One region of the Pseudoalteromonas sp. T1lg76 genome, then DNA from elsewhere that is predicted to be linked to it. Evidence: predicted binding sites of a transcription regulator. Region 1 holds the regulator's gene; each other region holds the start of a gene.

Region 1 (8,058 bases):
TGGGCAGTTCATTGCGCTTGCTGGGTGCCGGCACAAAGCCGAGATTGACCAACAGCCAGTGACTGGCGCCAGGCGCCAAGGCCAGCACCAGCAAATCATAGCCGACTCGGCCCTGATACACCTGATTGTCCAGCAGCCAGTATTCGCTCTGCAACTGAGCATCAAAGCGCACCTGCAAACCGGTGGCATCTTCGCTTTCGATATAGCGCAGCGCCTTGGTCAAAGGCATGACCCCCTGAGCCGACCAGGAATCCAGCAGCTGTTGTCTTTGCTGTTTTTGTTCTGCCCGTTCAAGTTGCCAAAAACCCAAGCGAGTACAAACAGTTACCGCGAGGATAACCAGCCCTATCCATAAAATTGCGCTAAGCTTAGCTGTAAACACTCAACCACCAACCTCGGAGTATCCGTATCTTGCTTATTAAAATTATAATTATTGCGCTCTTGCTGACCGTCATTTACACCCTTTTCCGCGCCTTACTGGCGATGATAAAAGCCGATAACAAGGTGCCTATGTCGCGCTATTTGGGCAAACGCGTTGCCCTGTGCATCTTGGTACTTATTATTATTTTGCTGGCGCAGCAGTTTGGTCTGCTGCGCTTTAATCAATCACCGATCACAACACATACACAAATACAAACAGGCACAGCCACACCACATCTACAAAGTGCCAGTACCAGGCCGCCGCTTGAAAGGCGAAATGCTTTTCGCTGCTAAAGTGGCCCTTTAACACCCGGATCCAGACCACAATAAGCATTATGGTGCCCAGGGTTACGTGCAGGCCGTGAAAGCCGGTAAGCAAGAAGAAGGTATTGCCGTAAATGCCGGAATCCAGCTTCAGTCCTAAATCCTGATAGGCATGCACATATTCATAGGCTTGCAGGCCCAAGAAACAGATACCAAGAACTATGGTCAACAGCAGGAACAAGGTCAGTGGCGTGCGCTTATCTTTTTCTATGGCGGTGTGAGCAAACTGCAAGGTTACCGACGACACCAAGAGGATAATAGTGTTGATAAGCGGCAGCCCCTGCCAGCCCATGGCCTGGGTGCTGGTGCCATCCGGAGTGCTTTCCAGCGGCCATGCAGATGTGAATTCCGGCCATAACACTTCGCCCGTCATCACATTATTGCCATCGCCACCGAGCCAGGGCACCGCCAGCATACGGGCGTAGAACAAGGCGCCGAAGAAGGCGGCAAAGAACATCACCTCGGAGAAAATAAACCAGCTCATGCCCTGTCTGAAGGAGCGATCCATCTGCATCGAGTAGAGACCGCCATGGGACTCGCTGATGACATTACGAAACCAGCCCACCAGCATGTACAGCAACACGGCAATACCGGCAAACAACAGGTAATGGCCATGGCTACTTTCCTGCTCCATTTGCATCACGGTTAGACCCGCACCGGCGGCGATAAAGAACAGCGCCACCGCGCCGACTATCGGCCAGGGACTTTGCGCCGGCACATAGTACTTTTGATACTCTTCACTCATATTCATGCCTCATTTGGGTTATCGCGCCGCCGCCACTAACGACTCGCTATGCTTGGCGCTGATATCAAAAAGCGTATATGACAGCGTTAGCTCCTCGTATTCGGGGGGCAACGCCGGATCGACATAAAATCTTAATTGATATTCTTGTTGTTCGTTGGCCTGCAAGGTTTGCTGGTCAAAGCAAAAGCACGCCAGTTTATGTAGGTATTTTGCCGCTAACCCAGGAGAGACAGACGGAATGGCTTGCATCACCCGGGCCTGATCGCTGGTATTGGCCGCCGCAAAGGTCACTAGGCTCATCTCGCCGGGCTTAACCACCACAGACTGCTGCTTAGCGCTGACCTTAAAGGGCGCACCGCTTTGGGCATGGGTGGTAAAGCTCACGGTAACCTCACGGCTGTTATCCACCCGCTCGCTTTGCTGCGCCTGCTCCATGGAGGGTTTGCCGTTAAGGCCGGTGACATCGCAGAACACGTCGTACAAGGGCACCAGCGCAAAGGCAAAGGCGAACATCGCCAGGGTGCCTAATAAGAGCTTTCTTAACAGCGGCATATGGTTCATTTATTTCACCTCGGGCGGCGTTTCAAAGGTGTGATACGGCGCCGGTGAAGCCACCTGCCACTCTAAGCCCTCGGCTCCGTCCCACACCTTGGCCGGGGCCTTTTCGCCAGCCTTGATGCATTTAAACACCACGGCCACAAACAGCAGTTGCGATAGACCAAAGGCAAAGCCGCCGATACTGATGATGGCGTTAAAGTCGGCAAACTGCAGCGCATAGTCGGGGATACGACGCGGCATGCCCGCCAAGCCAACAAAGTGCATGGGAAAGAAGAGCACGTTGACGCTTATCAGCGACATCCAGAAGTGCCACTTCGCCAGGGTGGTGTTGTACATATGCCCGGTCCATTTCGGCAGCCAGTAATAGGCCGCGGCCATAATGGAGAACACCGCCCCGGTAACCAGCACATAGTGGAAATGCGCCACCACGAAGTAGGTATCATGGTATTGGAAATCCACCGGTGTAATCGCCAGCATCAGGCCGGAGAAGCCACCCAGGGTAAAGAGCACGATAAAGGCGATGGCAAACATCATCGGCGCTTCAAAACTGATGGAGCCGCGCCACATGGTGGCCACCCAGTTGAACACCTTGACCCCGGTGGGCACGGATATCAGCATGGTGGAGTACATAAAGAAGAGCTCGCCGGCCAGCGGCATGCCGGTGGTAAACATATGGTGCGCCCAGACCACGAAGGACAACAAGGCAATGGACGCGGTGGCATACACCATGGAGGAGTAGCCAAAGAGTTTTTTACGCGAAAAGGTGGGCACTATGGTGGAGATAATACCAAACGCCGGCAAGATCATGATGTACACCTCGGGGTGACCGAAGAACCAGAAAATATGCTGGAACATCACGGGATCGCCACCACCGGCGGCATTAAAGAAGTCGGTGCCGAAGTATTTATCCGTCAGTACCATGGTCACCGCCCCGGCCAGAACCGGCATTACCGCAATCAGCAGGAAGGCGGTGATCAGCCAGGTCCATACGAACAGCGGCAGCTTCATCCACTTCATGCCCGGCGCTCTCAGGTTGACGATAGTCACTATGACGTTAATGGCACCCATAATGGAGCTGATACCCATAATATGGATGGCAAACACAAACAGCGCGGTATTGTCGTTGCTGTAGGTGGTCGACAGCGGCGCGTAGAAGGTCCAACCAAACGCCGGGCCGCCCCCATCCATAAACAGCGACATCAGCAAGATCGCAAAGGCGAAGGGCAGGATCCAGAAGCTCCAGTTGTTCATGCGCGGCAAGGCCATATCCGGCGCCCCGATCATCATGGGGATCATCCAGTTGGCCAGGCCGGTAAAGGCCGGCATCACCGCACCGAAGACCATGATCAAGCCATGCACCGTGGTCATCTGGTTAAAAAAGTGCGGGTCGACTAATTGTAATCCCGGCTGAAACAGCTCGGCGCGGATCACCATGGCCATGGCGCCGCCGGTTAAAAACATCAGCAGCGAAAACAGCAGGTATAGCGTGCCTATGTCTTTATGGTTAGTGGTAAAGAGCCAGCGTTTAATGCCAGTCGCAGGCCCGTGATGTTCGTGTGTTGCAGCTGCTGTACTCATTGTTCTTCCCCATCAATAAAGGCCTGGATCGCACTTGGTTGCACCGTATCGCCGGTGTCATTACCAAAGGCATTACGCTGGTAAGTAACAACGGACGCGAGCTCTTTAATAGTGAGCTGGCTAACAAACGCCTGCATGGCGGTGCCAGGTTTACCGTGTACCACGATATCGATGTGGTCTTTGATTTCGCCGGTCGCGATTGGGCTGCCCTTGATTGCCGGGAATACTCCGGGAACGCCGAGACCAGTCGGTTGGTGACAGGCTACGCAGCGGGTCATATAGATCTTCTCACCAGTGCTCATGAGCTCGTCATGAGACAAGGTTTGGTCGAGTAAGGCAGCATCGGCATCGGCCTGGTCTAACATCGCTTGTTTTTGCGCCGCCAGCCAGATATCAAACTCCTCAGGGGATTTCGCTTCAACCACCACGGGCATAAAGCCGTGGTCCTGACCACACAGCTCGGCACATTGACCGCGATAGATACCCTCTTCGTTAACCTTGGTCCAGGCCTCGTTGATAAAGCCTGGGTTGGCGTCTTTTTTCACCGCAAAGTCCGGCACCCACCAGGAGTGAATAACATCGTCCGAGGTCATCAGAAAACGCACTTTTTTACCGGTTGGGATCACCAGCGGCTTATCCACTTCCAGCAGGTAGTTTTCGCCTTTATTCTCGGCATTTTGAATTTGCTCCTGAGGGGTGGCCAGCAGCGAATAAAAGCCCAGATCATGGCCCATGTATTCGTAATGCCACTTCCACTGCGAGCCGGTCACCTTAATGGTGATGTCCGCCTTGCTGGTGTCTTCCATGGCGATCAAGGTCTTGGTCGCCGGCACCGCCATGCCGATAAGGATAAGAAAGGGAATAGCGGTCCAAAGAATTTCGACCTTAGTGCTTTCATGGAAGGTGGCGGCGGTAACGCCCTTGGATTTACGGTGCCTGAGCAAGGCCCAAAACATGACCGAGAATACGATCACCCCAATCACACAGCAGATGATAAATATCGTCATATGCAATTGGTAAACATTCTCGCTGATATCCGTCACCCCGGGGCGCAAGTTGTACTTGCTGTTGGCCAAGGCCAGATGGGGAGCAAACAAACACAGCAACATGAGGGAGCAAAGCTGCTTCATGTACCATCTCCTTAACTACGCGCAACGCAAAAAGGGAAGAGGCAATTACTGCTAGCCAATCTTCGTTATTATTATGCTTGGACTGGCCGATTCAATTTTCTGCAAACAAAGTGCGCAAAAAGCAACCAGCAAAGCCTGTAATATAACCAATTAGTCAAGAATTGAGCGAATAGCAAGAAATGAAGCGTTTTTGTTTTTCTTTTTTAAATAAATATTTGGGGGATATTCAAACTGTTAGCGCGTAAGGAAAGAAAGGAGAAAAGCGCCGTAAAACCCCCAATAAACGGCGTATCGGGGGCAAAAATACCGAATAAAACCTACATCCAGTCGGCGTTTCGAATTACACCAACGGCTAAGCCCTCAATATCAAAGGATTCATGTTCTAAATCGACTTCGATGGGAGCAAATTCTTCGTTTTCCGCATGCAGGAAAACCTTGCGGCCCGCCTTTTCCAGGCGCTTCACGGTTACGTCGTCACCCACTCGGGCTACCACCACCTGACCGTTTTCGGCCACTTGCGCACGGTGTACCGCCAGCAGATCGCCATCAAGAATACCGATATCCTTCATACTCATGCCGTTAACCCGTAGCAGATAATCCGCCGCCGGTTTAAACAACATGGGGTCGATTTGGCAATGGCTCTCGATATGCTCCTGCGCCAAAATGGGCTCACCGGCGGCAACCCGACCGATTAACGGCAGGCCTAATTGCTCCGGCTCTTCTTCCTCAACCAGCTGAATACCGCGGCTGGCACCGGGTTTCATTCTGATCACCCCTTTTTTGGCCAGCGCCTTCAGGTGCTCCTCAGCGGCATTGGCACTGCGAAAACCTAATGTTTGTGCAATTTCGGCGCGCGTCGGCGGCATGCCTGTGTCTTTAATAAAGACTTTGATCAGCTCTAAAATTTGCGATTGGCGATTAGTTAAAGGGCGCATACAACTGGTTTTCCATACAGTACATTTAACTGTGAGTATATACAGTTGTCAGAAAATCGCAAATATATTCAATGATTTTGCTGCTGCCACAGTCAGGAGTTATTTCTAAGCTGTATCAGCGACTGCGCAAATACTTGAAAAAGCGCCTACAGTTATAGGTAGCCGATTTCGCATCGAAGCATTTTAAATGAAAGAAGGAACCCAATATGCTCTGTATCAGCCTAGATAATGAACATGATATTGGCGTATTTACCCCCCATGGCGAGTTGTCTGCCGCCGACTTTATAGCCGCCGTACGTATTATAGATCCCTATATAGAGCGTCATGGTGGACTCAAGGGGCTGATGATAGCCACCCGTCACTTTCCCGGCTGGGATTCGTTTGCGGCCTTGTCGGCGCACCTGCGCTTTGCCCGCGACCACCATAAGAGAATCAGCAGGATAGCCGTAGTTACCGACTCTCCCCTGGCCATGCTCGGCGAGCATTTAACGGCGCATTTTATCAGTGCCGAAATCAGAGCCTTTCAATATGACCAGATGGAGCAAGCACGTAACTGGGTGAGTGAGGCCGATTAAAAACTGCTGTTGGGCGTTTCTAAAAATGCTGTTTCCTCTGGTGTCGACCGACGCCCGAGTATAGCGTTGCGATGCGGGTAGCGACCAAAGCGGTCGATAATCGCCTTATGGGCCAGCTCATAGGAATAACTCTCCAAAGGCCGAAACAGGTGCTCGGCAAGCATATGAATGACGGCACTTTCGCTGTGCATATAAGGCATGTATAAAAAGCCACGCTCCTGCTCATTGAGCAGCAGGTCGTAGCCCTTTTCTAACGCATGCTGAGCCAGGCATAAGGCCTGAGCATCCTGGGCAAAGGCACTGGCGGTATCGCGATAGATATTACGGGAGAATTGATCGAGCACGATAATTTCACTCAGGGCACCGTGGGCACTGCTACGCCAATGATAGAGCTCTCCCCGACTGGCGGCGCGGTGAGTCTTGGCAAACAGCTCGGTAACCCTAGCATCGAAGGTCGCACTCTTTTTAAACCAGTCCTCGCTGTTGCACTGGTTAAACCAAAAATCATACACGGATTGAAAGTCCATAGACCCTCCTTCAACATTTACACCCAGGTCGTTACTGACAGTCTAGTCAAATCCGGCCCTCAGGTGATAGCAAGGCCGCCGAAGATATCGCCGCCCTGTTCCTCTTTTTGCGCTCGCTAACCGTCGTAAAAGGCTTGCAGAAGCCCAGGCGAGTGCAGCACTATGTGGAACACAGTGCCAATGAGTGCAAATAACCCCCTTTAACCATGCCGCCGTATAAGGAATCTGTATGAGTATTCAGAATCATGAAAACGATCTACCGGTCACAGAGCAGCCAGACTCGAGTGTAAGCGAAAACACCCCAAGTATTTGGGCCCAGGAAATCGATTTTGATCTTTGTCGGGAACTCGACCTCGGCGTTGGCGCCAAGGGCACGCTTATGACCAAACTCGGCATTGAAATCAGCGAAATCGGCCCGGATTACCTGGTGGCCACCATGCCAATCGACAACGAGCTCTACAACCCCATCGGCATAGTCCACGGCGGCGCCTACGTGGTACTGGCCGAAACCGTCGCCAGCTACGCCGCCAACTTCGCCGTCGACATCAATAAATATTACTGCGTCGGCCAGGAGATCAACGCCAACCACCTCAAAGCCTCACGCACCGGCACGCTCAAAGCCGTAACCAAACCCGTGCACCTGGGCGGCCGCTCATCGGTGTGGGAGATTAAGATCTACAACAGCGCTGGCGATTTGTGTTGTATTTCAAGGATGACCGCGGCGGTGGTTGAGAAAAGGAGTAAAAGCGCAGGGCTTTAATGGGGGATTGTTCTAGCGAGTTTGGTGTTCGCTCTTTAGAACGATTTGCAATTTGAGATCTTGTCGGGTCGCCGACTACGACTTAGAGGAAATGCTTGTCCATTTCCTCTAAGAACTCCTAGGACACCCCAACATTTGCTTGATGCTTCCGCATACTGTGGCGGCCAACGCACACAGCGAAACTCGACATCGTGTCTCGATTCGCTTAACTCGGCGTCCTGCCTCGTTGTGCTACCCGCCCCACCATGCTCAGCGCAAATGTAAGGGGGCTCAGCATGGCGGTGAGATTTGCGTAAATTATTTAACTATTGCCACATTGGCAGTTGTTGCCAATGTTCTGGAAAACCCATAGGGGCTGTGTCAATATCATGATTATCTATCAACGCTTTTAACCTGCTCTTCCAACTATGTTCAGGGCTAATTTTATCCAACAAAAAGGCTAGCATTACCAGTGTGTTGTATAACTCGCGGGGACTATGAGCGTTGAGGCTCTGTATTAGGTAATC
Region 2 (8,058 bases), on a different contig from region 1:
AATGGGCAAGAAAGCTGACCGTTTTGTGCTTATAAAACTTATCTATGCTTGGCATAGCGAAGCTGATGATCAGCTTTTGCAAATGCTTATGGGGCTCAATATGCAGCTCCAGCCCCAGATCTTGCGGGCGATACAGAGGCTCTGCAATATCCGGCTTAGCGGTTGCATTGCTGTTGATATCCGCGAAAAGGTGCTCGGCCCAGGCCTTTAATTGCGCCAGAGTGTAAGGACCACACAGCACCAAGGTCATCCACTGGGCCTGGTAGTGCTCGGCAAAGAAGGTTTCCAGCTCTTGCTTTATCGGGCCGTGAGCATCGCTCAGGGTATCGAGACTGCCCACCGAAAACTTGGCAAAGGGATGCTTTGGATTCACCGTTTCCTTGTGCGCCTGATAGATACGACGGCCATCGTCCTTAATCTTGAGTTTAAATTCGGCATCGATGGCGTTGCGCTCTTTGTCTATTTCCCCGTCATTGAACAGCGGCGCGATAAACAGCTGGCTAAAACGCTCCAGTGCCGGTTGAAAAAATTGCTTGGTGATGTCGAAGTAATAGCAGCTGTGCTCGGTGCCGGTCCAGGCATTGATGCTGCCTCCATGGCGGCTGATAAAGTCATGAAATTCACCGGCTTCGGGGTATTTTTCGGTGCCGAGAAAAAGCAGGTGCTCAACAAAATGGGCGAGGCCCTGACGGTGCCAGGGGTCATCAAAATGCCCGGCGTTAACGGTAAGCGCGGCGGCCGCTTTTTGACTATCACTGTCGGCGACTAACAAAACCCTAAGACCATTGGGCAGTGTTAGCGCTTGGTAGAGTCTGTTATCATTGCGGCTGATATTCAATTATTGCTCCTGAAACTAGAAAAGTTACAAGATGTTCAGGGCCAGCGGTTACGGCGAAGTGCCTACCTGAATATCGGGTGGTAAAGCTAAACTATAGCGAATATCGCGCCTTAATGGCTAGCTTTTGCGGCAAAACTTTTTCTCTAATTAGTTGATTTAACAGAAATGAAAACAGTTTTAATCATGCGTCATGGGGATGCGCAGGCAGTGCAGGGACAAGATAATTTGCGTGAGTTAACCGATAAGGGGTTGGCGCAGGCGGATCATGTTGGTCAGTGGCTGGCGCAACGCTTTAATCCACAAGGGTTAATTGTCAGTCCCTATGTACGGGCGCAGCAAACCGCGATGCAGGTGAAGGGGCATTGTCGTAACTTTATTTACAGTGAAGACAGCGAAGAGGTGACTCCTAGTGCCGATGCCAAACGCGCCATTGATTACCTCAGCGCCCTGATAGCTGTGCATGATGAAATTGATTGCTGGCTGGTGGTCGCCCATATGCCCATAGTCAGCTATATGGTGGCGGAGTTGTGTCCGGATAAGATGCCTATCTTCCCAACCTGTGGTGTAGCTCAGATAGATTATGACCCACAGACGCTACGTGGCCATTGGCGGGCCTTGTATAGCCCGCAATAGCATAGCCCGCAATAGCATAGCCCGCAATAACTGCTGCTCTCCGGCTTTAGCCGCCAGCAATTTTTACCTTAAAGCCCTGTGCCTCAAGCAAGCCCTTGAGCTTGTCGCGGTCATCTCCCTGGATTTCGATAACGCCATCTTTAACGGCGCCGCCTTGGCCCATTTTTGACTTTAACAGCTTGGCCAGCTTCTTCAGATCATGCTCCTGCGGATCAATTCCCACAACCAGCATCACCCCTTTGCCTTTACGACCTTTGGTTTGTCGCTCTATGCGCAGCGCCCCGTCTTTAAACAACTTAACGTCGGCTTGCTCTTTCTCAACGGGTGCCTTAATACGGCCCGTTTCAGTTGAATACACTAGGTTATTGTCGCTCATCAGTACCTCCGACCTAAACAAGCTGTTAGCTTATCATAACTGGGCTCTGCGTCTTGCCAAAATAGTGCTGATAACTGCACTTCAAGCGGGTAGATAATCATAGGCTTATGAGCTCTAGGTAAGCAGTTGCTCCGGCCCCGATCCCATTTCATTTTGCTATTGCCTGTGCTTTTGCCTCTGTGCTAGCATCCTTTCAAATTTTTGGATGTTTGGATGGCTAAATGATTTTATATAACGAGTGGGCACAAATTGAGGCGGATGAGTCGCAGACCCTGCATTATCAAGCTTTATTACAAGAGTATTTGGCGAATACAAGTGCCCAGGTGCAATGGCAATACCTTATTCCAGAGCTGGGTGAGGGCGGCGCATGCAGCTTGTTTGGTCATTTACAGGAAGAGCCCTTTAGCCTGCGGGAACATCTTGATATTGATGCCGAGGCACAGCTTGCCAAGTTGCAGGGGATAGTCGATTTTGTCGTACAACAAAGCGGCGTCGATTGGTTCGGTATTTATCAGTCTCGTGATATCCATGGTCAGTCGCAGTTGCTAAAGCTGGCGTATCATGGCGCCCCCAGTCGTCCCTTGTTTCCCATTACCCCTGAATTTGCCGCCACCAGTAATAATGTGCAGGTTGTAAGCTCTGGAAAGGCCAGAATTATCAACAATGTGGAAGACTATGTTGCCAGCGGTGGCGAATACTATACATGTGATCCTAAAGTGAAGGCGGAAAGCTGCTTGCCGCTTTATTCGCAGAAGGGTAAAGTAGTGGGCATCATAGATGCAGAAGCATTCAGCACAGATTTTTTTACCCCCGAACGCATAGCCTTGTTGGTCGCCGCAAGCAAAGAAATTGTCGCGCATCTGCCAGCCTAATGTGGCCGGGTACTGCTAACCCTGAGATAAATAAAAAGAGAGTCCCATGTTCTCACAATTAAAACCATTACCGACGGATCCCATTCTTGGGTTGATGGCTGCGTTTAAGGCTGACACCAATGCCAATAAAATCGACTTAGGTGTCGGTGTTTATAAAGACGAGCAGGGTAATACCCCTGTGCTAAAAGCGGTAAAAAAAGCGGAAGAGTTTCGCTTAGCCAATGAGACCAGCAAGTCTTATATCGGATTGGCCGGTAACCTGGATTATTGTCAGAAAATGGAAGAATTGTTGCTAGGCGATGCACACCCTGCTTTGCTGGCAAACCGTGTACGCACGGCACAAACTCCAGGCGGTACAGGTTCACTTCGCGTAGCCGCTGAGTTTATTAAGCGTTGTAATGAAGATGCCACTGTTTGGGTGACAACTCCGACCTGGGCTAACCATATCAGCCTGTTTGAAGCTGCCGGTCTGACGGTAAAAGAATACCCTTACTACGACTATGAAAATAAGGGTTTATTGTTCGACGAAATGGTTAACGCCTTAAGTCAGATCCCAGCAGGTGATGTGGTATTGCTACACGCTTGTTGTCATAACCCAAGCGGTATGGATTTGAACGCCGAGCAATGGCAAACCGTAACCGACATCGCTAAAGCACAAGGCTTTACCGTGCTTATCGATATCGCTTATCAGGGTTTTGGTACTAGCCTGGACGAAGATGCTGCTGGCCTACGCCTGCTTGCTTCACAGGTTGAAGAGCTGATCATCTGTTCTTCATGTTCGAAGAACTTTGGTCTTTACCGTGACCGTATCGGCGCCTGTTCTATCATCTCTAAAGATGCCAGCGCTGCCGATGTATCTAACTCGGTACTATTGAGTGTAGTGCGCAGCATTTACTCTATGCCACCGGCGCACGGTGCGGACATTGTTAGCACTATTCTATCTAGTTCTGAGCTTACTACTATGTGGCACGATGAACTGGATGAAATGCGTTCACGCATCAATGAATTCCGTTCATTGCTAAAAGAGAAGCTAAACGCCAAATGCCACGGCATGGACTTCTCATTTATTGAGCGCCAGCACGGTATGTTCTCTTTCTTAGGTATTAATAAAGAGCAGATCGAGCGTCTACAAAAAGAGTATTCGATTTACATCGTTGGTTCGAGCCGCGTTAACGTAGCCGGTATCAGCCACGCCAATATCGATTACTTCGCCGACGCCGTAGCCGAAGTAACGAAATAACTTTCGCTTAGAGCGAAGCAAAAAAGCCAGCATTTGCTGGCTTTTCTTTTTTTACTTAGGCTTCTTTGGCTTTCAGTTCGGTGACATTTTCCTGGCTGTCTTTATCTTGCGCTTTTGGCTTTTTTTCTGTTTTATTTTCGCTTGGTTTCGCGCCTTTTAACACCTGCATAAATTCATCTTTTTGTTTAGCGATTTGCAGTGCTAGGCCTTCTACCTGTTGTTCACTTAAGGGCACATCGGCATTTGCCAACAGACCTTCAAGGCTTTCGGCAATATCGAGCATTTTGTCATAAGCATCGGCTTCTTTCTTACTGGTAAAGGTCATGCGCTCGACTCCACTTCTTTCAACTACGTACTTAACGACAACAGCCATGGGATCTCCTAACTATACTGTTTTTTTATACAGTTAGATTAGGGTGGCAAGCAGCTAAGGTCAAGGTGTTTTTACGCTTTTTACTTAACTTGTGAGCGAGTGAGAGGCTTAGTGTCCGCGTTCATAAGCCTTTAGGTTGACAAGCCCTGTCTCGTCTTCTTTATTTAATAACGGTAGTACCAATGGAAGATTCATCACTTTAAGGAGAGAAGTATGAAACTACTTAACACCTCTGCAAGCGCCATTATCGGCGTTCTTGCCACCACACTCTTACTTGCCACCACAGCCCCGGTTATTGCAGCGCCAGCCGAGCCCAATAAAAGCGAAGCCTCAAGCCATGCTAAGGTCAGCTTAAACCAGGCCACGGCCGAGCAATTGCAGACCTTGCCCGGTATTGGTCCGGCGAAAGCCAAGGCAATTATCGATTATCGCGATAAAAACGGTGGTTTTAAGAGTATTGAGCAATTGGATGATGTGCCAGGGATAGGCGAGCGGCTAATGGCTGAGCTCAAGGAAAAGGTGTCGTTGTAATTGGCATAATATAAAGGCAGCGTTAGCTGCCTTTATTATGTTCTGCAATCGCTTGCTCCAGGTGACGGCAGGCAAAGTAGTGGCGCACCGGCAGCACCAAAATGGGGTAGGCAAGACCGGCGATCAATAACCAGGGCAGCATGCTCCACCCCTCAAAGCGCACCAACAATAAAAACAGCGGCGTGATCAGCAGCAGTTTAATAATATTGAGCAGGATACGTTCCTGGGCACTTAACATTTCCAACGCCTCAGCCACCAGTTGCAAACGCTGGCGGTGGCTAAAGGATTGCAGGCTGGGGATCTGGCTGGCTAAAAAATAAATCATGGCTTGTTTGGCTTAAAGAACAAGCTCGCAGAGGTCACGATAACCGCTGCCGCAGCAAGGGCTGCAAAAATAACCTGCATCCAACCCGGCATAGACAGACCTAAAAACTGCCAGTCTATGTTGCCACAGTCACCGGTTGCAGCGAAAAATCCAGGGATCCACTCATGCAAGGGCACCGGGAAATTAGGCTCAAATTCACAAACGAAGGCAAAAGGGTCTGTGGTGGTTTGCATCATAATGTGCTCGCGGGCCAAAAGCAGACCCCAAATGCTGGCAACCAGCCAGGTGGCCAATCCGCTCAGGCGCAGCCACAGATTAGCAGGGTTGATGGCGCCAATAAGGCCAGCCAATAACACGCCTAACACGGCGGTACGTTGGTAGATACACATGATGCATGGAGCTAAATCCATGGCGTATTGAAAATAAAGGGCCGTTGCCTCGAATAAAAAGGCAATCAGTGCCAACAACAACCAAGGAGCGCGTGTGCGCGAGATGCTACTTAACCAGCTCATGAGATTCTCTTATTAATTTTATTTTGGAGATTATGCCCCTGCACCTAGGTCTATGCAAGTTTAGGTCAATGGCACTCGAAAGCTGATACTTTATTATTGTCTTGTGTAATTGCCGACTATACGAGGCGTGCTTTACAGTGAAGTTTTCTTGTTAGTTGCTGATCATCTGGTACAATCAGTGGAATAACTAAAATGAAATAAACCGTGTTGAAGTGGACCTTAGATGAGAATTTTTAAAGCGAAAAGCCCAGCTGGATTTGCTGAGGAATATATAGTTGAGTCCATCTGGAATGGGGAGTTTCCACCAGGCTCTATTCTTCCTGCCGAGCGCGAGCTATCGGAACTCATCGGCGTGACTCGCACGACACTGCGTGAAGTATTACAACGTCTTGCTCGAGACGGTTGGTTAACCATTCAGCATGGTAAGCCAACGCGAGTAAATAACTTTTGGGAAACCTCGGGCCTGAACATTCTTGAGACGCTGGCGCGCCTTGATGAAGATAAAATGCCGGAGCTGACCGATCAGTTACTTTCTGCCCGCACTAACATCAGTGCCATCTATATGCGTGCAGCGATTAAAATAGACCCAGAGCGCGTTAAGGAAATTGTTGCCGAGCGCGATGGTGTTGAAGACACGGCTCAGGCTTTTGCGGATTATGATTATTTGGTACACCACCACCTGGCCAGTGCCGGCAACAACAAAATTTATGTGTTGATCCTCAATGGCTTTAGAGGTTTTTACTCCAAGATAGGTTGCCACTATTTCTCTGATCCTCGTACTCGTGAGTTAGCACGTCAGTTCTACTCGGACTTGGCTGAGCTGGCTGAGAAGCAAGATCACGATGGTGCTATTTCCTTGATGCGTCGCTATGGTCATCAAAGTGGTCAAATCTGGCAGGAAATTCGTGGCGATATGCCCGAAAATATTATGGATTAATAATTGGCCCGCTATTGCGGGCCTTTTTGTCTCTGCTCACTTAAAAATTTAACAATCACTTTTTTCGATAGCTGCTATCGTTAAATGCGATTGTTCTTTTGCGCCCTAGCTCAGTAACATAGCGCTCAGAATATAAATGCATGTATTTTTATTGTCGGGGTTGTTTTTCAACAGCCCGCCACTATATCTATGTGCAGGAAGAAATACAGACGGGGCGAAGTCATCGTCTCAGTCGCAAAGTACGATAAACTCAAACTATTTTGGAGAATAAAATGGGTGTATTAGTAGGCCGCAAGGCACCAGACTTTACAGCTGCAGCAGTGCTAGGTAATGGCGAAATCGTAGATGGCTACAACCTACACGAGACAATCAAAGGCAAGAAAGCAGTTATCTTTTTCTACCCACTTGATTTCACTTTCGTTTGTCCTTCAGAGCTAATCGCTTTCGACAAGCGTTATGAAGAATTCCAAAAGCGTGGCGTTGAAGTAATTGGTGTGTCTATCGATTCACAATTCTCACACAATGCATGGCGTAACACTGCTGTTGCAGACGGCGGTATCGGTCAAGTTAAATACGCTCTAGTTGCTGACGTTAAGCACGAAATCTGTCAAGCATACGACGTTGAGCACCCAGAAGCGGGCGTTGCTTTCCGTGGTTCTTTCCTAATCGACGAAGAAGGCACTGTACGTCACCAGGTAGTTAACGACCTACCTCTAGGCCGTAACATCGACGAGATGCTACGCATGGTTGACGCACTAGCATTCCACAGCGAGCACGGCGAAGTATGTCCTGCTGGTTGGACTGAAGGTAAAAAAGGTATGGACGCAAGCCCTGAAGGTGTTGCTAAGTTCCTATCTGAAAACGAAGGCGACCTATAAGGTTTCACCCTAGTTTGAAAAACCGCGCTTAGGCGCGGTTTTTTTGTGCCTGGATATTTGCCAAACTCGCTGATAAACAGCAAGATATAGTCCGTTTATGTGAACAAGGTAAGCTTATGGGTTGGTTGCGCTGGCAAATGGGCCGCCAATTATCTGGGTACGATAAAATGTTTTTGGCCGGTGCCTATTGGCCGATTAAGTTTGATTGTTACCTGTTGCGCTTTAAGCAAGGTAGTTTTATCAGGCGCCATACAGACAAGGTGGAGTCCGGCCGCCACTATCGCCTTAATATCGTTATTAAAGCCGCAGGGAAAGGCGGTGAGTTCGTCTGCGAGCAGCCCATCTATGCCAGTAAGCGCATTAAATTGTTTCGCCCCGATATGCATGCTCATGAAGTCACAGAGGTAGAGGAAGGTACTCGATATGTCTTCAGTGTTGGCTGGATACGTAATAACTAGACAATAAAAAACCGCCCTGAGGCGGTTTTTTTAACTATTGCGAGTGCAATTACTGAAAGCTTACAGCGCGGCGCTCTTTGCGCGG
Region 3 (8,058 bases), on a different contig from region 1:
AGTGGGCGATGTGCCCGACCCTTGGCGGTTTTAATGATTTGCGCTACGACCTCTTGCTGCTCACGGGTATCCGCTTCAGCATTGCAGTCAGGTGTGTCGGCAACCAAGTTAATATCGTTTGCGTTAGCCTCGGATTGCTTGATGCTAATAAAGTCGGTTTCTACTAGTTGCTGTTCTAACCAGGCCCAAAAATGGCTTTGTGTTGGTGTGGAGTAACCGTAAGAAACCAGCTTATCCATGCCCGGGTCGATAAAGGCCTGGGTATCTTCTGGCAGCATAAGCACCAGCAAGCCCCCGGCTTGCACCGTGCCCGCCAGTGCTGCGAGTTTGTCGGCATAAAAGCCGCTGTAACAGTCGTAAGCGCCGTGGGCATGCTCTTGCCCCAGGATCTGGTGCAGATGATGCGGCCACTGGGCCTGGCTAAGCTGTTCATTATTGCTAAGCACATACCATGGAGCGGCTGTCAGTTTCTGGAGCGCTATTAATTGCTCGTAGCACCATTGTCGTTCGCCACGCAATAACAGTGCTTGGCGCCATCGCTGGCGCTTTAATTGGGTGAGTAAGCTAGTTACTTCAGAGTGCTTGCAAGCGAGCATAGGCGGTGACCAACCATTTACTGCCGACGTCATCAAAGTTTACCTGCACCCGTGACTGGGCCCCGGCACCTTCATAATTCAATACTGTACCCTCACCAAACTTGGCATGGAGTACGCGTTGGCCTAGATTAAAGCCGCTATCGGCAAATGCCGCTTGTGTCAGCGACGGGCTAAAACGGCCCGACTGTTGCGGCGCGGTGACCTTGGTTCTAACGCGAATTTCTTCGATGCAGTCATCGGGCAGTTCACGTAAAAAACGCGACGGGCTGTGATATTTTTCCTGGCCATAGAGGCGACGGGCTTCCGCATGAGTGATGTAGAGCTTATCCATGGCGCGGGTCATGCCTACATAGCAAAGGCGACGCTCTTCCTCTAAGCGACCGCTTTCCTCCTGGCTTTGTTGCGATGGGAACATACCCTCTTCAACGCCAGCCATAAACACAAGTGGAAACTCCAGGCCTTTTGCTGAGTGCAATGTCATCATCTGCACCGCATCTTCATGCTCTTCGGCCTGACCCTCTCCTGATTCTAATGAAGTGTAGGCCAGGAAGCCTTGCAGTGGCGATGAAAACTCTTCGTCTACCGGTAATTCGTATTGTTCGCAGGCGTTGATTAATTCTTCCAAGTTTTCTACGCGGGCGCGGCCTTTTTCACCTTTTTCTGCCTGATACATGGCCATAAGGCCGGTATTTTCAATTGCATATTTGGCTTGCTCCGCCAAGGTGAGATCGCCGATACGGGCTTCGATACCATCGACCAGCTCTAAGAAGCGGGTTACCGCGGTGGCGGCACGGCCAGACAAATGTTGTTGTTCAATGATGGCCTTGGCGGCATACCAAAGCGGCAGTGATTCGGCGCGGGCGCAGTCACGAATATGGCTGAGGGTTTTGTCGCCTATGCCGCGCGTCGGTGTATTGATCACGCGCTCAAAGGCGGCGTCGTCCTGGCGATTACTGACCAGACGCAAATAACACAGGGCGTCTTTGATTTCCTGGCGTTCGAAGAAGCGCATACCGCCATAAATACGGTACTTCATACCTTCTTGTAGCAGGGCTTCTTCCAACACCCGCGATTGCGCGTTGTTACGATATAAGATGGCGCTGTCGCTGAGGGCATTACCGGCTTGCAGCCAGGTTTTTATTTTGCCAACGATAAAACGGGCTTCATCAAGCTCATTAAAGGCGGCATAGATGGAAATAGGCTCACCCTGGTTACCATCGGTCCACAGGCTCTTACCCATGCGCTCTGAGTTGTTCTCAATCAGCGTATTGGCCGCTTTTAGAATGGTCGCAGTGGAGCGGTAGTTTTGTTCCAGGCGAATAGTTTCGGCGTCAAAGTCATCTAAAAAGCGTTGGATGTTTTCGATACGGGCACCACGCCAACCATAAATACTCTGGTCATCGTCGCCAACTATCATCATGGAATTCGTATCACCGGCGATCAGTGCCAGCCAGCGGTATTGTATGGTATTGGTATCCTGGAACTCGTCCACCAGAATATGGGCAAAGCGCTGCTGGTAGTGACGCAATAGCGTGGGTTGTTGCTGCAGAACCTCATAGCAGCGCAGCAGGATCTCGGCAAAGTCGACTAATCCGGCGCGGTCACAGGCCTCTTGATAGGCGCTGTAGACTCGCTGTAAAAGTTGTTCATTGACGTCATAGGCTTGGATGTCACCCGGGCGCAGGCCTTCATCTTTTTTGGCGCTGATATACCAGGCGATATGCTTTGCCGGCCATTTCTTTTCATCGATATTCATGGCCTTAAGCAAACGGCGTATCATGCGCTGCTGGTCATCGCTGTCGAGAATTTGGAAAGACTCAGGCAATTTGGCTTCGCGGTGGTGAGCACGCAAAATACGATGGGCTAATCCGTGGAAGGTGCCAATCCACATGCCACCGGCGGAACCTTGGATGGTTTGTTCGACCCGGGCGCGCATTTCTTTTGCCGCCTTGTTGGTAAAGGTCACCGCAAAAACGCTATAGGGTGAGGCGTTTTCTACCTGCATTAACCAGGCGATACGATGGACCAACACCCGGGTCTTACCTGAGCCTGCACCGGCGAGAACCAGCATATTTTGCAAGGGTGCTGCTACCGCCTCTCGTTGTTTATCGTTCAAGCCATCAAGTAATTCAGATACATCCATCGCCACATCCACCTATTGTTAGTTTGGCAAGTATAACAAGAGTTCTGCTTTGGCTAAATAGAATACTGTTTTTATAAACAGTTATGCGCCCAGCAAGCAATTTACCGCTAACTGCTTGTACTCATATTAGTTAACATAGGCGCCATGGGTACTTTGGAAGTTAGATAATGAGACAGTACGAAATTGTCAGTGACACGAGTGAGCAGCTAAGTGATTGGCTTAAAGATCAGGTGGTTGCATTTAACAAGTCACATTGGCCCGTACAAAGGCAAAATCTCGGTTTTAGAGTCAATAATGAGCAGGGTGAAGTGGTTGCGGGAATTGCGGGTCGGTGCTTCGGCAACTGGCTACTTATCGATTGGCTATGGGTCAACCCCGAGGAAAGAGGGCAAGGCTATGCCAACGAACTGCTTTATAAACTTGAACGGGCAGCCAAGGACTTGGGGGCGACAAAAGCTGTGCTCGATACTTTGGAGTTCCAAGCTCCCGACTTTTATCGCCGCCATGGCTATAAGGAGGTCTTCGCCTTGACCGATTATCCCCTGGATGGGCGCCGTAGCTATATGGTAAAAGCACTTTAAGTTGTATTTAACCTAACTGTGTCAATGCCATGATGTCGTCAATTTCACAGCAAGGCAGGCCTTTGTAGGCATATTGAATGCCTTGATTATTGAGCCAAATGCTGCGACATCCGGCATTGTTCGCACCTTGCACATCCGTGTCCAGGCTATCACCGATATGAATGATTTCATGGTTGGCAACGCCAAGACGCTCTGCGGCATGATCGAACAAGTCCCGATGAGGCTTGGACTTGCCATCGGGTCCGGCCATCAGAACCAACTCGAACTGATCCTTGAGGTTGAATTTGGACACATCGACATTGCCGTTGGTAATGGCGATCAGCCGATATTTACGTTTAAGCGACTCCAGCAGGGCTAATATCTCATCGCTGACGGTGATCTTGCTGCGTGCTTCGGCAAAAATCTGATAGGCATTGTCAGCGTGGTATTGTTCTACCCCGATCTTATTCATGGCGTAAGTGAGCGCTCGCTTACGAATTTGCGTAACATCATGAGCCAGAGCCGGATCACGGGCAATTACGGTGCGACGGCAGGTAAGCCAAAAATCATCGCCTTGCTCCAGCCACCCCGGTAGGGTAAGCAAATAATCCTGCTGTGCCTGCAACGCCGCCTTGATGATAGGGTGGTTGTCATACAGGGTGTCGTCCAAGTCAAAACTTAGGACCTTGGCGGGCATTATGGCTCGATTAAATCGCATCATGGTATAGGGCTTTACTTCTGTTTTTTAGCTCTGGGGTGGGTATTATCATATACCTTGGCTAGGTGTTGAAAGTCTAAATGGGTATAAACCTGGGTGGCCGATAAACTGCTGTGGCCCAGTAATTCCTGCACCGCGCGCAGATCGCCGCTCGATTGCAAGACATGAGAGGCAAAGGAGTGGCGCAGTTTATGGGGATGAACCTGGGCACTCAGGCCTTGTTTGACGCCCCATTCACGCATGCGCTCGCGTACATGACGCACTGAAATACGGGTTTTCCGTTTTGATAAAAACAGTGCATCGACATCGGCGCCGATAAAGGCACCGCGCACTTTAAGCCAGGCGTTAACTGCGGCAATGGCCTTTGAGCCCACCGGTACCAGTCGTTCTTTATTCCCCTTACCCAGGACGCGGATTTCACCGCTGCGCAAATCGATATCCTTGCAGTTGGTGTTGACCAGTTCGCTGATCCGCAGTCCACATGAGTACATCAGCTCCATCATCGCCTTATCGCGGATGGCGAGTGGATCATCATCGTCGATCTCAAGGAGTTGATGCATCTGCTCAATATCCAGATTACGGGGCAGCGGCTTATCAAACTTGGGGCCCTTTACAAACTGGGCCGGATTATCCAGATGCGGATTATAGGTGCGTAAAAAGCGAAAAAAGGCACGCAGGCAACTGAGTTTGAGGTTAACGGTGCGGGCACCCAAGCCCTTGGCGCGCAACGACATGGCATAACGGCGGATATCGTCGCCGTTAATGGCCAACCAGCCATCCCGGTCATCATAAAAATAGCGGGCTACCTCGAGGAGTTGCCGCTGATATTGCTCCAGGGTGTGGTTGGAGTATTGTTTTTCATAGCGCAGGTAATTGTGGTAGTCGCTCACGGGTGAGCGCCAGGCATCTGTCATCACGGCAAAGGTGAGCGCCTGCGACTCGCTCATGATAGGGCGGTTAAGGCGCTCTTGCAGGGCTTTAACAAACTCGAAGATAAACAAACTGTCCTGAGCTGGCTCAAAGTGCAGTTCGTCTTCGCTGGCAAAGGCCAAAATTGCCAGAGGCGTTTGCAGCTCGCCAATAAGATAGAGGGCGGAACTTTTGCTTTGGCCGGCAAAGATCAGCGCCTGCTCCTGCTCCGATAAACGGCCAAGGTAGTGATTGTTAGTTTGCAGGCGTTTATCCAGCAAGGGCTGCAAGTCTTCGGTGAACTTAATCAGCTTACACTCACTGATGTGTAATTGTTCGCAGATCAGGGCTTCCAGCCCAGTAGCCAGTTCGACAAACTCGGCATCCAGCATCAGCTGACGATGGCAGGCGCTAAACACCTGAAAGACCTTTTCATTTTGTTTGGCCTGAGCCACCAATTGCTGTAACTGCTGTTGCAAAGCCTGGTTTTGTTCGCGCAGCACTTGCTGTTGGCGCAATTGCAAAGAGGCAACACTTTCGTGGGGAGCACCAAAGTTCATCAGTGCAAACACCTCGGGATGCTGTAAAAAGAAGTCCGGATTGAGTTTGAGATACGCGGCGATCTGCTCTTTGCTTAGTTCACTCATAGGGCTATTTGTCCATCAAATACATGCTCGGCGGGGCCCGTCATTTTGACCGCGTGGCCTTCGCCTTGCCAACGGATCTGCAAGCTACCGCCGGGCAGATCAACTTTGACATTATTGCCTAGCTTATTCTGCAGCTGTCCAACTACAGCGGCGGCACAGGCGCCACTGCCACAGGCCAGAGTTTCACCGGCACCGCGCTCCCACACTCGCAGCTTAATATGGTTTTCATCTATCACTTGCATAAAGCCAACATTGACCTTCTTCGGGAAGCGCTCATGCTCTTCTACTAAAGGTCCCAAGGTTTGCACCTCGGCGGTGTCGATATCATCAACCTCGATCACGCAATGGGGGTTGCCCATGGATGCGGCACCGACAAACAGGGTTTGTTCTTGCTGGCGCAGGATATAGGTGAGTTCGCGTTTACTGGCTTTAAGCGGGATTTCTTTGGGCTCGAGCATGGGCTGTCCCATGTTCACCGTGACCTGACCGTCTTTTTCTATATACAAGATCATGTTGCCACCCTTGGTGGATACGGCAATCTTATGCTTGTTGGTGAGGCCCTTCATACGTACAAAGCGGGCAAAGCAGCGAGCGCCGTTACCGCATTGCTCCACTTCGCTGCCATCGGCATTAAAGATACGGTAATGGAAGTCTAAATCCGGCGAATAGGGCGCCTCGACCATTAACAATTGGTCGAAGCCAACGCCAAAGTTACGGTCGGCCAGTCGCTTGATTTGGTCGCGGGAAAGAAAAATGTTCTGGGTCACGTTATCGACGACCATAAAATCATTTCCCAGCCCGTGCATCTTGGAGAAGTTAACTAACATAACGCTCTTACATCATCCCTCTATGCCATCACTATGCCTGCAAAACGCAGCCAACTCTAGGTTTATTGCTGCTGTTGCGGGTCGTTGGTCTGCACTTGCGCCTCGCCCTCTTGCGCTTGCACAGAGGCGGGCTGCTGAATTTCTGGTTGCTCTTGTGGCAGGTATAAGGGTCCACTTTGACCACAGGCGCTTAGTAGCGTTAAGCTGACGGCTACAACAAGGTGAGGCAATCGGTGACTGTTATACATAGTGATTCGATAGATAATTAATATGACTCGTTTTATAATCGCAGAGTAACAGAAAATACCGAAAATGTAGTCGTTGCTGTTGAATTATTTCCCCTTCACAACGTCACCGCCAGGACAGGAGCGCAAGCCAAATGAGTGAAACCACCATGACCGACACCCAGTATCATCAGCTGGCCGATGCATTGATGTTGACCATAGAAGATCAGATCGACGATTTAGATGCGGATTTAGACTATGAGTCGGCGGCGGGGATATTGGAAATCATCTTCCCGGACCGCAGCAAGATAGTGATTAACAAGCAGGCGCCGCTGCATCAGGTATGGGTTGCCACTAAATTTAACGGCCACCACTTTGAATTGCACGGCGAGCAATGGATAGATAATCGTTCCGGCGCCGAGTTTTGGCAGTTTATGTGTGATGCGGCCACCAAGCAGGCGGGTGTTGAAATTCGCTGGGAGCATGATTAAGTGAGTCAATTCGACGGTGCCAGCTATTTTAATAGCCCAACTCATAAAGCGACCGTGATCTGGTTGCACGGTTTAGGAGATTCAGGTGATGGTTTCGCCCCCGTGGCACCTCATTTGGCCCTGCCCGAAGAGCTTGGGGTGAAATTCTTATTTCCTCACGCGCCGGTTCAAGCCGTGACCATTAACGGCGGCATGGAAATGCGTGCCTGGTACGACATTAAATCCCTTGATCTGGATAAACGTGCCGATGCTCAGGGTGTGCAACAATCAGCGCAGCGCATTAGCGACTTAATTGATGAGCAAATCGCCGCCGGGATACCGGCAGACAAGATTATTCTTGCCGGCTTTTCGCAAGGTGGCGTGATTGCCTTGCATTTGGCGCCGCGCTATCAGCATAAGCTGGCCGGAGTCATGGCGCTATCGACCTATATGTCGCAGCCGGAGTTACTGGCCGAGCAGGCGATACATAAAGACCTTAGTATTTTTATGGCCCATGGCGAGTTTGACAACGTGGTGCCATTAGCGGCTGGCAAACAGGCCTTTGATTGTTTGCAGGAGCAAGGGATGGCGGTGTCCTGGCAAACTTATGCCATGGCGCACCAGGTCTGTGAACAAGAGCTTGAGGCCATTCGACAATGGCTGATAGAGCGACTAAGTTAAAAGAGATCTAGGAACCAGCGCATGGGACAAAAAATCGTGATAACGGCGAACATGAATAATAATACACCGCGCATTGCCCGCAAGGATGTGGTCTATCAGTGGCATTGGCATCGCATCGGCACAGTCGCTGGAGTCGGCGCCTTTGCTATAGGCGCACTTTGGTATGCTGCTTTTACCCCGGCCAATGCCGAACAAAGCAGGGTCTCTGAGGTCGAATCAGCTACAAGCCAATTAGTCGCTGAGCCAGTCGTTAGCAGCGAGAGTTCGGCTTATAAACAGCCTC
Region 4 (8,058 bases), on a different contig from region 1:
TTACAATTAAAACAGGAATATTATGCGCTCTATATATTGCGGACACTTGAATAAAAGCCATGTCGACCAAGAGGTTACTCTTTGTGGTTGGATCAACAAACGCCGTGATCTAGGCGGTTTGATCTTTGTCGATGTGCGTGACCGCGAAGGCCTGGTGCAGGTGGTGTTTGACCCTGAAGTAGAAGGGTTAATGGATATTGCCAACAAAATTCGTCAAGAATTCTGTGTCCAGATCAAAGGTGTGGTGCGTGCTCGCCCCGAAAGCCAAGTAAATAAAGATATGGCCACAGGTGAAGTTGAAATTCTTGGCACCGCGCTTGAAATCATCAACCGTGCCGAAGCCTTACCGCTGGACTTTAACCAGCAAAACTCGGAAGAGCGTCGTCTTAAATACCGTTATCTTGACCTGCGTCGTCTTGAGATGAGCGATCGCATTAAACTGCGCGCCAAGGCTTCAAGCTTTGTACGTCGTTTCTTAGACAGCAACGACTTCCTTGATATCGAAACTCCGGTATTGACCAAGGCGACACCAGAGGGTGCTCGTGACTACTTGGTACCTAGCCGCGTACACCACGGCAGCTTCTACGCCTTGCCACAGTCGCCGCAGTTATTTAAACAGTTGCTGATGATGTCTGGTTTCGACCGTTATTATCAAATCGTGAAATGTTTCCGTGATGAAGACTTACGTGCCGACCGTCAGCCTGAATTCACCCAGATCGATATCGAAACCTCGTTTATGACGTCAGATCAGGTTCGTGCTATCACCGAAAAACTAATTCGTGATATGTGGCAAGAGCTACTGAACGTTGATCTTGGCGAATTCCCTGTGATGGGTCACGAAGAAGCCATGCGTCGCTTCGGTTCGGATAAGCCGGACTTACGTAACCCGATGGAACTTATCGACGTTGCCGACTTAGTGAAAGACGTTGAGTTTAAAGTATTCTCAGGCCCGGCCAACGATGAAAAAGGCCGTGTAGCTGTACTTACCGTACCAGGCGGTGCTGAGTTATCACGCAAACAAATCGATGATTACACTAAGTTTATCGGCATCTATGGTGCAAAAGGTCTGGCCTGGATGAAGGTTAACGACCGCGACGCCGGTGTTGAAGGCGTGCAATCACCGATCGCTAAATTCCTAAGTGAAGAAGTGATCACTGCCTTGCTAGAGCGCACCAATGCGCAATCTGGCGACATCATTCTATTTGGTGCCGACAGCCGCAACGTGGTTAACGAAGCCATGGGTGCACTACGCTTGAAAATCGGTTTAGACCTTGAGCTAACAGATTTAAGCAAGTGGGCACCGCTTTGGGTTGTTGACTTCCCAATGTTTGAAGAAGACGACGAAGGTAACCTGCACGCGGTACACCACCCGTTCACGGCACCAAAAGGCGTAAGCCCAGAAGAGCTGGAAGCCAACCCGGCAGGCACCTTATCCGATGCCTATGACATGGTCTTAAACGGCTACGAAGTCGGTGGTGGCTCGGTACGTATTCACAACAGCGCCATGCAAGAAACAGCTTTCCGCATCTTGGGTATTGAAGAGCAGGAGCAACAAGAGAAGTTCGGCTTCTTACTGGATGCCTTGAAGTACGGTACGCCTCCACATGCGGGTCTGGCCTTTGGTCTTGACCGTCTGGTAATGCTGCTATGTGGCACGGACAACATTCGTGACGTAATCGCCTTCCCGAAAACTACTCAGGCTTCATGCTTGATGACGGATGCGCCAAGCGGTGCCAACCCGGATGCGCTTAAAGAGCTGGGTATCGCCATTGCACCTAAAGCAAGTGCGACAGCGGAGCAGGGTGAGTAATCCGCTCGCTCAGACACAGAGTTCAATCTTAAAAGCGGCTTAGGCCGCTTTTTTCTTGTGCCTCGCCTTTACACTGGTCATCCATACAGTTACCATTGTTTGGTGCAATAACAAGAATAAGGTTTCTGGGTGAGTATTATTTTGGGGATTGACCCTGGCTCGCGATTCACCGGTTACGGCGTGGTGCGCCAGCAAGGACAGCGCTTTGTCTATCTGGGCAGCGGCTGTATTAAGCTTGGGGAGAACGCGTTTCCAACGCGCTTAAAAATGATCTACCAAGGTGTCACCCAGTTGATCGAACAGTTTAACCCCGACGCCTTTGCCATTGAGCAGGTCTTTATGGCCCATAACCCGGACTCGGCACTCAAGCTTGGTCAGGCTCGCGGTGCCGCTATCGTTGCCGCCACCATGGCAGAGCTGGGCGTACATGAGTATTCCGCGCGCCAGGTAAAACAAGCCGTGGTGGGTAAGGGCTCGGCAGAAAAAGCACAAGTTCAACATATGGTTAAGCATATTTTAAAGCTGCCGGCGACGCCCCAGGCGGATGCCGCCGATGCCTTGGCCATTGCCATGTGTCATGGTCACTCACAACAAAACCTGATTAAATTAGCCGGCCAAGCGCGCAAAACCGTGCGTGGTCGTTTGAGGTGAATATGATAGGAAGAATTCGCGGACAATTAGTCGAAAAACAGCCTCCAGAAGTGCTGGTGGATGTGGCCGGTGTCGGCTATGAAATCAGCTTGCCCATGAGCTGTTTTTACGCCTTGCCTGAGTGCGGCGAAGACGTCACCCTGTTTACTCATTTTGTGGTGCGTGAAGATGCCCAGCTTCTATTCGGTTTTAACACCAAAAGCGAGCGCGCTCTGTTTCGAGAGCTGCTAAAAGCCAATGGTGTGGGTCCTAAACTTGGCCTTGGCATTCTCTCTGGCATGTCGGCGGAGCAGTTTATCCGCTGTGTCCATCATGGCGATGCCAGCACCTTAGTGAAATTGCCTGGGGTGGGCAAGAAAACCGCCGAGCGTCTGGTGCTGGAAATGAAAGACAGACTCAAAGACTGGGGGCCGGATTTATTCACGCCATATACGGATGCGGCGCCCCTTAGCGGTGCAGGTGGTGATACCTTAGTAGCCGCCAATGCCACAGACGATGCTATTGCTGCCCTGGAAGCCTTGGGTTATAAGAATAGCCAGGCAACAAAAGCGGTGAAAGCCGTTGCCCAGGAGGCCATGACCTCGGAGCAAATGATCAAGCAAGCGCTTAGGGCGATGCTGTAACAGAGATAAGTGAATGATAGAAGCGGATAGACTAATTGAGCCCCAGCAGCAGGGCAATGAAGACGTGGTCGATAGAGCCATACGACCTAAGCTGCTGGCGGACTATCATGGTCAGCCTCATGTAAAACAGCAAATGGATATCTTTATCGAGGCGGCACGCTCTCGCAGTGAGGCCTTGGATCACCTGCTTATCTTCGGTCCGCCGGGCTTGGGTAAAACCACTTTGGCGAACATAGTCGCCAACGAGCTGGAGGTGAGTATTAAAACCACTTCAGGCCCGGTATTAGAAAAGGCCGGCGATTTGGCGGCCTTGCTAACAAATTTAGAAGCCCATGATGTGCTCTTTATCGATGAAATCCATCGCATGAGCCCGCATGTGGAAGAAATTCTCTACCCGGCCATGGAAGACTATCAACTCGATATCATGATAGGCGAGGGGCCGGCAGCGCGCTCAATCAAGTTAGATTTACCGCCCTTTACCCTTATCGGTGCAACGACTCGGGCTGGCTCTTTAACCTCACCGCTGCGCGACCGTTTCGGTATTGTCCAGCGCCTGGAGTTTTATAATGTCGATGATCTGGCATCCATAGTTAAGCGCTCTGCAACTCATCTTGGTTTGAGCATAGACGAGCAGGGTGCATACGAGGTTGCTAAACGTTCGCGGGGCACGCCGCGTATTGCCAATCGCTTGTTGCGCCGCGTTCGTGACTTTGCCGAGGTGAAAGGCGATGGCAGCGTATGTGTCGATATTGCCGCCCAGGCTCTGGATATGGTGGATGTTGATAAAAGCGGTTTTGATTACATGGATCGTAAGTATTTACTGGCGATCATCGAGAAGTTTATGGGTGGGCCGGTTGGTTTGGACAACCTCGCCGCCGCCATAGGCGAAGAAAAAGAAACCATTGAAGATGTGATTGAGCCTTATCTGATCCAACAAGGCTTTATTCAACGTACGCCAAGAGGGCGTATTGTCTCTGATCATGCCTATGCTCACTTTGGTCTGCATAAGGCGACCTAACTCAGGGTGTGTAAAATCGCATTTTATTAGCCGAGCACTAATTAGCCGAGCCATAAGCTCGGCTTTTTTATGCCCGGAATACCTCTGTAGGTCGGGATTCATCCCGACAAAAGTGCACTATTGGCACCTTGTCGACGCTAAGCACCGGCCGACAACAGACAGCCAATTGCTTGTCATACGACAGCCGATTCACAGCGGATTAAGGCTGCACCGATTAGGGTCTGTGACTGAGCTTGATTCAGGCAAAAAAAAAGCCCGCTAATAAAGCGGGCAAAACAACAAGTTGAAGGAAGTAAATCCGAGGAACACACCAGCTGCTCAATAGTAGGATGAAACAGCCGATGGTGTGAGGTGGGGAATCAGAAACCACCTCATGAACTGTGCAATAGAGCCATAGTTGGTTGCGCTAGCTCAGTACAGGGAGAATAATAAAGCGGTAGCAGATTTTCTTCAAACTAGAAAAATTATTTTTTCGGATAAAAAAAACTAATACCGAATAAAATCTTCATGATGATATTTTGCGCAATAAGCGTAAGGCTATTAGCTTTGTATGTTGAAATATAAGGCTATTATTATTTTTGTGCTTTTTTTGTTCTATTAGAATTACTATTTTTTAACTTGTGGTACATCGGCAAAATGACAGCTTATGCGAATAATTCGCATAAAATCTGTTTTTTTGGAACTTTTTCGCATGTAAAAGAGCCCAATAAGATATCTGTGTATCTGCCTGTTAACCACAGCCTGCGGCGATTTATCGGCGCTAGGCGGCAATTCATGGCAAGGTCATTGTCAGCGCAATTATGACTGGGTACACTAGGGTTCATTGTGTGTCGTACGCTGTATTGAGCGCGGATACAGTTAATTGCAATATACGCGCCTTAGGAGAAAATACGTGGATTCAGGATTAAACTTTATTGATCTTATTTTAAAAGCCAGCTTTTTAGTGCAGCTGGTGATGCTTACCCTGGTTGCCCTGTCGGTGCTTTCTTGGGCCATTATCATTCAGCGTCGCAAAATACTTAGCAACGCCTTAACGAATGCGAAAAAGTTTGAATCCCGTTTTTGGTCTGGCGTTGACCTTTCTAAGCTGTATAACGAAATCTCTGCTCGCGGTACCCAAAGTGAAGGTATCGAAGCCATTTTCACGTCGGGTTTTAAAGAATTTGCCCGCGCCAAGAAAAACAATCTCTCTGCCGCTGCGATGGGAATTGATGGTCCACATCGTGCCATGCGTGTTGCCCTTTCTCGTGAGATTGAAAAGCTAGAAAACAGCCTGTCTTTCTTAGCCACTATCGGTTCTATCAGTCCTTATATCGGTCTATTCGGTACCGTATGGGGCATCATGAACGCCTTTATCGCCTTGGGTGAAGTAAAACAAGCGACCTTGCAAATGGTTGCCCCGGGTATTGCCGAGGCTCTGATTGCAACGGCCATGGGTCTATTCGCGGCTATTCCTGCGGTTATCGCCTACAACCGTTTTGCTACCAAGATGGAAAAAATCGAATCTTATTACGGTAACTTTATGGAAGAGTTTGCCAATATCCTACATCGCCAGACTCTGACTCATGAGGTGAAAAGCCATGTATCAGCGTAAGAAGCGTCGTCCGGTCTCGGAGATCAACGTCGTTCCTTACATCGACGTGATGTTGGTGCTGTTAATTATCTTTATGGCCACCGCGCCCCTGATCACCCATGGCGTCAAGGTTGAACTGCCGAAAATGGAGCAGTCGGAATTGGTGGATACCAAGGGTGAACCGCCTATCATTGCCTCTATCGATGCCGACGGTAAATACTATGTCAGTGCTAACCCTGACCCGGAAGAGGCTTTAGAAGCGGCTCAAGTTGTAGCGATAATTCAAATGCAACTGGAAAAAAGCCCGAAAACACCTGTGATGATCAAGGGTTCCGGCCAGGTCAGTTATCAAGAGGTACTCCGTCTTATGGACATACTAAGACAAAGTGGAGTGAACGAGGTGGGTCTGATGACGGAGTCGTTCGAGGATTAATATGCAGCAGTTTAAAATACCTCTTCTGATCTCTGCCGGTTTGCATGTGCTGATGATTGCCATACTCGTTGGCGTCAATTACTTGCGCCCGTCAACGCCCGAGGTGATCACTGTGACCTTGAATGCGCCGAGCAATGAAGACACGCCGCAAAAAGCCGTGGATGCGGTGGCCGTGGATCAAAAGCAGGTGGAAAAGCGTATCGACGAGCTGCGTAAGCAGGAAGAAGATAAGAAACGGGCTGAGCAAAAACGCATTCGCGAACTGGAAAAACGCGCTGAGCTGGCCAAGCGTCAGCGTCAGGAAGAAGCTAATCGCATTAAAAAGCTAGAGCAGGAACGCAAAGCCAAGGAAGAAGAGCGTAAAAAAGCCGAAGCCGAAGCGAAAAAAGCCAGAGAAATTGAGCGTAAAGAACGCGATAAAGCGAAGAAAGCTCAGTTAGAAAAGGAAAAGGCAGAGAAGGCTGCCAAGGCCGCAGCGGAGAAACGTCGCAAGGAAGAAGAAGCGGCACGCAAAGCCGAAGAAGAGCGCAAACGTAAAGAGGCGGAAGCCAAGCGTAAGGCTGAAGAAGCAAGGCAGAAGGCACTGCAAGAGCAAATGTTGCAAGAGCAGATGGCCGCCGAGCAAGCGGTGCGTGCTAAAGCCCGCCGTCAGCAGGTACTATCTGAAGTCGACAAATATCGCGCCTTAATCGGTCAGCGTATTCAGCAGAACCTGCTGCTTGATGATAGCTTCCGCGGTAAAGAGTGTCGCCTCAATATTAAATTGGCCTTTAATGGCCTGGTGACCAGCGTAAATTCGCTTGGTGGTGACAGACAAGTATGTGAGGCCGCAGTACGTGCCGTGCGCCGCGCCGATACGCTGCCGGTATCTAAAGATCGCGACGTATTTGAAGAATTAAAAAATATTAACTTAACGGTTAAACCAGAGTTTTAGGGGACTTTTATGATTAGATTATGCCGCATGGTGGCAGTGTCTTTACTGGCGAGCATGAGTATGTGGGCTCAGGCCGCGCTGGAAATTGTGATCACCGAAGGGGTCGACAGCGCTCGCCCCATCGCTGTGGTGCCCTTCGCCTATAAAGGCACAGGCGAAATGCCCATGCGAATCAGCGAAGTGGTTGCTGCGGACTTGCGCCGCAGCGGTAAATTTAAGCCAGTTGCCAATATCGATATGCCGCAGCGCCCGAGCTCGGATGCAGATGTAGATTATGGTGCCTGGGCACAGCGTGGTGTAGAAGCCATAGTTGTGGGCACGGTTGAGCAGCAATCAGCGGGTCGTTACCTGGTCAGCTTTGAGCTGATCGATGTGTTACGCGGTCAGATCACTGGCGGTCAAACCCGAGTATTGAACAATGGTCAGTTGGTGAACAGTGAAGACCATGTGCTGGATGCCCGCGAAACCGTGATTTCGGCATCGAGCTTCCGTCGCTATGGCCACCGCATCAGTGATGTGGTGTATGAGGCCTTGACCGGTGAGCGCGGCGCCTTTTTAACAAAAATTGCTTACATCATAGTGCGTGAGCAGGACGAGAAACCATATCAGCTAGTGGTTGCCGATTACGACGGTTTTAACGAGCAGGTGTTATTGCGCTCTAAAGAGCCGCTGATGTCGCCTTCATGGTCGCCGGATGGCAATAAGCTGGCTTATGTAACTTTTGAGAACCGTCAGAGTCAGATCTTTATTCAGGATATCTACTCAGGCCAGCGTCAGTTGGTCACTTCTCACCCAGGTATCAATGGTGCGCCGCAGTTTTCACCCGATGGCACTAAGCTGGCCATGGTACTGTCAAAAGACCGTACCGGCGCCACGGAATTGTATTTATACGACTTAATTACTAAGCAGGAACGCCGCTTAACACGCCACCGTAGCATAGACACGGAGCCAACTTGGCATCCCAATGGTAAAGACCTAATGTTTACCTCTGAAAGAGGTGGTAATGCCCAGATTTA

The links. The regulator LexA, encoded in region 1, represses DNA repair genes until DNA is damaged. The targets are predictions, from matches to a motif close to TACTGTATNNNNATACAGTA.
Region 2: a site for LexA is predicted at 4,348-4,367, ahead of C2M35_RS01220 (YebG family protein). Genes of this name have one in related genera too.
Region 3: a site for LexA is predicted at 2,803-2,822, ahead of uvrD (DNA helicase II). Genes of this name have one in related genera too.
Region 4: a site for LexA is predicted at 1,882-1,901, ahead of ruvC (crossover junction endodeoxyribonuclease RuvC). Genes of this name have one in related genera too.

What each region holds. Positions count from the first base shown of each region.
Region 1 is NZ_PQCE01000034.1:3,636-11,693, reverse strand. It holds gene C2M35_RS12490 (SURF1 family protein) at 1-382, opposite strand, end outside; gene C2M35_RS12485 (DUF2909 family protein) at 412-714, shown strand; gene C2M35_RS12480 (cytochrome c oxidase subunit 3) at 614-1,489, opposite strand; gene C2M35_RS12475 (cytochrome c oxidase assembly protein) at 1,508-2,050, opposite strand; gene ctaD (cytochrome c oxidase subunit I) at 2,051-3,625, opposite strand; gene coxB (cytochrome c oxidase subunit II) at 3,622-4,755, opposite strand; gene lexA (transcriptional repressor LexA) at 5,073-5,690, opposite strand; gene C2M35_RS12455 (STAS/SEC14 domain-containing protein) at 5,897-6,265, shown strand; gene C2M35_RS12450 (DUF924 family protein) at 6,262-6,792, opposite strand; gene C2M35_RS12440 (PaaI family thioesterase) at 7,022-7,552, shown strand; gene C2M35_RS12435 (Abi family protein) at 7,858-8,058, opposite strand, start outside.
Region 2 is NZ_PQCE01000005.1:38,809-46,866, reverse strand. It holds gene C2M35_RS01245 (insulinase family protein) at 1-838, opposite strand, end outside; gene sixA (phosphohistidine phosphatase SixA) at 1,004-1,471, shown strand; gene C2M35_RS01235 (stress response translation initiation inhibitor YciH) at 1,518-1,847, opposite strand; gene C2M35_RS01230 (GAF domain-containing protein) at 2,069-2,719, shown strand; gene C2M35_RS01225 (amino acid aminotransferase) at 2,766-3,959, shown strand; gene C2M35_RS01220 (YebG family protein) at 4,015-4,332, opposite strand; gene C2M35_RS01215 (ComEA family DNA-binding protein) at 4,546-4,863, shown strand; gene C2M35_RS01210 (DUF6170 family protein) at 4,886-5,188, opposite strand; gene dsbB (disulfide bond formation protein DsbB) at 5,185-5,700, opposite strand; gene fadR (fatty acid metabolism transcriptional regulator FadR) at 5,924-6,637, shown strand; gene C2M35_RS01195 (peroxiredoxin) at 6,910-7,515, shown strand; gene C2M35_RS01190 (2OG-Fe(II) oxygenase) at 7,632-7,973, shown strand; gene C2M35_RS01185 (DEAD/DEAH box helicase) at 8,023-8,058, opposite strand, start outside.
Region 3 is NZ_PQCE01000043.1:1,824-9,881, forward strand. It holds gene C2M35_RS14515 (GNAT family N-acetyltransferase) at 1-629, opposite strand, end outside; gene uvrD (DNA helicase II) at 574-2,739, opposite strand; gene C2M35_RS14525 (GNAT family N-acetyltransferase) at 2,907-3,320, shown strand; gene C2M35_RS14530 (HAD-IA family hydrolase) at 3,328-4,020, opposite strand; gene xerC (tyrosine recombinase XerC) at 4,032-4,964, opposite strand; partial or broken gene C2M35_RS15840 (DUF484 family protein) at 4,983-5,573, opposite strand; gene dapF (diaminopimelate epimerase) at 5,570-6,400, opposite strand; gene lptM (LPS translocon maturation chaperone LptM) at 6,463-6,648, opposite strand; gene cyaY (iron donor protein CyaY) at 6,795-7,115, shown strand; gene C2M35_RS14555 (alpha/beta hydrolase) at 7,116-7,775, shown strand; gene C2M35_RS14560 (DUF2914 domain-containing protein) at 7,797-8,058, shown strand, end outside.
Region 4 is NZ_PQCE01000007.1:69,629-77,686, reverse strand. It holds gene aspS (aspartate--tRNA ligase) at 23-1,810, shown strand; gene ruvC (crossover junction endodeoxyribonuclease RuvC) at 1,940-2,461, shown strand; gene ruvA (Holliday junction branch migration protein RuvA) at 2,464-3,084, shown strand; gene ruvB (Holliday junction branch migration DNA helicase RuvB) at 3,098-4,102, shown strand; gene tolQ (protein TolQ) at 4,995-5,696, shown strand; gene tolR (protein TolR) at 5,683-6,108, shown strand; gene tolA (cell envelope integrity protein TolA) at 6,110-7,042, shown strand; gene tolB (Tol-Pal system beta propeller repeat protein TolB) at 7,052-8,058, shown strand, end outside.